One region of the Sporosarcina sp. SG10008 genome, then DNA from elsewhere that is predicted to be linked to it. Evidence: a T-box and tRNA genes for the amino acid it is inferred to sense, from the RefSeq annotation. Region 1 holds a T-box; the other holds one or more tRNA genes.
What was found. The T-box of region 1 lies ahead of serS (serine--tRNA ligase). A T-box ahead of a tRNA ligase gene usually reads a tRNA of that ligase, here a tRNA-Ser.
Positions count from the first base shown of each region.

Region 1 (2,244 bases):
GCGCACGGTATGGCAATTTCAATAACTGCAATACCTTTTCAGCGTGACCTGTCAATTTTTCGAGTTCATCATAAGAATCTTCCGGCTTCACGAAACGAACAAGCTCAACTTTATTGAACTGGTGCTGACGGATTAGACCGCGCGTATCACGGCCAGCAGATCCCGCCTCTGAACGGAAGTTCGTGCTATACGCCGCAAATGCCACCGGTAATTGTGCAACATTCAAGATTTCGTCGCGGTGGAAGTTCGTTACAGGCACTTCAGATGTCGGAATAAGGAAGTAATCCTCTTCGTTGATTAAAAATGCATCTTCCTCAAACTTCGGCAACTGTCCTGTACCCGTTAAGCTTGTGCGATTCACCAAATACGGCGGCAACATTTCTTCGTAGCCGTGCTCTTCAATATGAAGGTCAAGCATGAAGTTAATCAATGCGCGCTCAAGACGAGCTCCCAGTCCTCGGTAAAAAACAAAACGGCTTCCCGTCACTTTTGCAGCACGTTCAAAATCAAGGAGATTTAAATCCGTTCCCACTTCCCAGTGTGGCTTTGGCTCAAATCCAAATTCAGGCTTCTCTCCCCACACGCGAATTTCGACATTGTCGTCTTCGCTATCGCCAACAGGAACACTGTCATGCGGGATATTAGGGATACGCATCATAATATAATTCAATTCTTCCTCAACTGTGTGCAGTTCTTCGTCAAGTTTTTTGATGTCTTCCCCAACTTGACGCGTACGTGCAATAACGTCATCTGCATTTTCTTTATTACGCTTCATTTCAGCGACCTTTTGAGATACTTCGTTACGTTCCGCTTTCAAGGTTTCAACTTTTGCAATCAATTCTCTACGCTTATCATCAAGTGCTTGGAATTTATCGAGCTGAGAAATATCCTCTCCGCGTTTAGATAGCTTCTCTTTCACTTCATCAAAATTTGCACGGACTTTTTTAATATCTAGCATGAATAATTCCTCCTTAATTTTTAGACGATAATGGAAAGTGGACAACAAAGAAAAGCGTAAGGTGTCACTTAGCTCCGACAAGCGCTGAAAGGCTTGCTAACAAAGGTACTTTTTGCCTTTATCAGTAAGACGGAAGTGACTCGAGGGGCTGACACCTGAAGCTGGACAACAAAAAAAGCCCTCGATTCCCTATAAAAGGGACGAGAACTACCCGCGTTGCCACCCAAATTGACCGGACAACCAAGTCCAACCCACTCCATTGAAATAACGGCTCAACTGCCGGCTCAGGCCTACTAAACGTTTCAGCCCGGCTACTCAGGGACGGATTCACAAGTGTTTTTACCGGCTCACACCACCCGCCGGCTCTCTTCAAAAAACGTGCTTGTTACTGCTTCCCATCATCGTCTCATGTTTGAAATTACCCTTACTTTACTACAAGCTGGTTTTTTTGGCAAGTCACTCAAAGAAAAAATGTATCCGCTTTCTTAAGATTACTCTTTAAAGATATGTGCAACTTGTTCAAAATAATTTCTTTCGTGTGGAACAAAGTCGCTGAGACCAATTTCCGCCAATGTTCCCTCGAAAATATTGATGCATTTAACTGTCATTACTTCATTAACGAAAAGGTCAATTAGTGCTTGTCGCTCCACGACATGGACACTTTCTACTTCCTCTTGTTGCAATGAAAATTCGCTTGCTGCAAAAGTTGAGTCATATAAGAAGACATTCGAAAACTCACGATCAATAAAGGTGGGCAATTTGATAATGTTCTGCACAACACCTTTCGAATGCAGCTTCGTAATATCGACTTCTATGCCTAATTCCTCTTCCACCTCACGAATGCCATCTGCCACAGTTTCTGTTGAGAGAATATGCCCTGCAGCGGTAATATCAAACAATCCCGGAAAGTCTTTTTTAATAGCGCTTCTTTTTTGAATATAGACAAACTGATCATCGACTAGCCAGCAATGGAAGGTTTCATGCCACAGTCCCTCACAGTGGACCTTGGCTCTATTTTCATTTCTCAAATAGGTATAGTTTTCATCGAAGACCTTTAATTGTTCCATTCTTATCACCCCTATAATTAAGTATACAAAAAAGCGAGGGATTTCTCCCCCACTTTTTTCTTAATTAATTACCAACCGCGTTCTGACATACGCTCTTCCACTTGAAGGGTTCCGATTTCTAACCCTTTCATCGGTTCACCAATGTCTTTAGACAGTTCACCAATCAGTTTATAGTCTTTGAAGTTTTCTGTTGCTTTAACAATTGCACGTGCAAATTTC
Region 1 is NZ_CP172607.1:4,048,677-4,050,920, forward strand. Features, by position in the region: gene serS (serine--tRNA ligase) at 1-958, opposite strand, end outside; T-box leader at 1,152-1,369, opposite strand; gene ACGLYD_RS19105 (NUDIX domain-containing protein) at 1,450-2,025, opposite strand; gene pdxS (pyridoxal 5'-phosphate synthase lyase subunit PdxS) at 2,094-2,244, opposite strand, start outside.

Region 2 (2,244 bases), 1.1 Mb from region 1:
CAACACAATTTTAATAAAGATCCTGGCGGCGTAGCTCAGCTGGCTAGAGCGTACGGTTCATACCCGTGAGGTCGGGGGTTCGATCCCCTCTGCCGCCATCTTAAAGGACCTTTAGCTCAGTTGGTTAGAGCAGACGGCTCATAACCGTCCGGTCGCAGGTTCGAGTCCTGCAAGGTCCACCACTATTATATACAGCCATGGAGGTATACCCAAGCCCGGCTGAAGGGATCGGTCTTGAAAACCGACAGGGGAGTCAAATCCCGCGGGGGTTCGAATCCCTCTACCTCCTCCATTTTTAACTAGTGGTGAAATTAAATAGTACTTATATTGTTGTCGCGGGGTGGAGAAGTGGTATCTCGTCGGGCTCATAACCCGAAGGTCACAGGTTCAAATCCTGTCCCCGCAACCAAATGGTCCCGTGGTGTAGCGGTTAACATGCCTGCCTGTCACGCAGGAGATCGCCGGTTCGATCCCGGTCGGGACCGCCATTTATATTAATACTATAAGGTTTAGAATAAGTTAACGACTTAATGTAAACTAAATACGTGGCTCAGTAGCTCAGTCGGTAGAGCAAAGGACTGAAAATCCTTGTGTCGGCGGTTCGATTCCGTCCTGAGCCACCATTGTTATGCGAGTGTAGTTTAGTGGTAAAACCTCAGCCTTCCAAGCTGATGATGAGGGTTCGATTCCCTTCACTCGCTCCAAAAAGGGCCTATAGCTCAGCTGGTTAGAGCGCACGCCTGATAAGCGTGAGGTCGATGGTTCGAGTCCATTTAGGCCCACCATTCCGCAGTAGCTCAGTGGTAGAGCAATCGGCTGTTAACCGATCGGTCGTAGGTTCGAGTCCTACCTGCGGAGCCATTTATATATGGGGAAGTACTCAAGCGGCTCAAGAGGTGCCCCTGCTAAGGGTATAGATCGCGAAAGCGGTGCGAGGGTTCGAATCCCTCCTTCTCCGCCATATATAATTTGGCCCCTTGGTCAAGCGGTTAAGACACCGCCCTTTCACGGCGGTATCACGGGTTCGAATCCCGTAGGGGTCATACATAAAAGTAGCTTTACAAGTTCTTAATGAACTTGTAAAGCTACTTTTTAATTTGTTTATATATAGTTTTCTAGTTCACTTAAATTCTCACTATATATGTTGAATTAAAGAATCCCATTGAATCTACTGTGGCGCTCAATAAGGAGAGAGTTGTAATTCGGGGTGTGGATTGTAGAACGCTTGACGCTTTGGGGATGCCTTTGCCGCGCCTGCACTAGGGTGTTCATTATCGAGAGAAATGTGATTTTGAGATGTATATGCCGAGATTATAAGGTGATTACTAGTTGATACTACTTATATTCAAGAAAGACGTACTCCAGGTTGCAGATTTCATCACAGATAATGAAATGCTCTTTCTCATATAGACCATCCAGCGTCGAAGCGATATTGGTAGGAGTTCTGTTTCATTCTTAAATAAAAAAGACAAGACTATGGAGAAGACTTCAGCCGCCAAAATTATATCTTTGGCGGCTTTTATCCAGTTAAGAAGCCCCGCTATTCTTTCGTCCCAAAAAGCTCTAGCATTTCGTGTACTTATGCCTTTGGAGAGCAACGGATGGATAACCACCAAACGATTCCCGAAAAATGTGTAGGGTGCTACGAAGTCGCATCCCTACACATCAAGATATCTCGATAATAGTAAAGAGGTCGTTCTATCTAAAGCAACTCAAAGGCAACTGCACACGCAGCGCCTAGTGTTTGATTAAATCATTTACTGGTTACTTTTGGTTAATTAACATACGTGAGCTAAAATATCCTGAAAAGAAACACCATAAGCAATGGCCTATGGTGTTTCTTTTCACTTCTTCTGATCCTCTATATAACTATCTTTTTCATGATAAGGAATATCTCCGAGAGGGGATTCGATTCCTTCATCATCCAGTTCCGCTTCATATTTCTCTGAGGCATCGGACCTGATGAAACCGCGTGACTTTCCATTTATATCGGTTCCTGTGAATTCTTCAAATTCTTCGGTTGCACCATCTGAAATTCCGCTGTCGTATAACGTATTGTAGTCATCGTGATCTCCGCTGAAATCGGAAGGGGTTTCTGATGTTCCAGATTTTGCGATTTCCTGAAAGCTGTCTTCGCCATCCCGGGCCGCTCCGGAAAATGAATTTGGGTTGGCCATGGTAAGCGTATCTTCTTCGACAGGTCGATCATTGGGGATTTCTTGCTCAGTCGCATGGTCGATGCAA
Region 2 is NZ_CP172607.1:449,836-452,079, forward strand. Features, by position in the region: tRNA gene ACGLYD_RS02295 (tRNA-Ala) at 1-2, shown strand, start outside; tRNA gene ACGLYD_RS02300 (tRNA-Met) at 25-98, shown strand; tRNA gene ACGLYD_RS02305 (tRNA-Ile) at 106-182, shown strand; tRNA gene ACGLYD_RS02310 (tRNA-Ser) at 200-292, shown strand; tRNA gene ACGLYD_RS02315 (tRNA-Met) at 335-409, shown strand; tRNA gene ACGLYD_RS02320 (tRNA-Asp) at 413-488, shown strand; tRNA gene ACGLYD_RS02325 (tRNA-Phe) at 548-623, shown strand; tRNA gene ACGLYD_RS02330 (tRNA-Gly) at 631-704, shown strand; tRNA gene ACGLYD_RS02335 (tRNA-Ile) at 709-785, shown strand; tRNA gene ACGLYD_RS02340 (tRNA-Asn) at 787-861, shown strand; tRNA gene ACGLYD_RS02345 (tRNA-Ser) at 871-961, shown strand; tRNA gene ACGLYD_RS02350 (tRNA-Glu) at 972-1,043, shown strand; gene ACGLYD_RS02355 (TraR/DksA C4-type zinc finger protein) at 1,845-2,244, opposite strand, start outside.
Region 2: it encodes a tRNA-Ser, which carries the amino acid that the T-box ahead of serS (serine--tRNA ligase) is inferred to sense. The anticodon was not compared.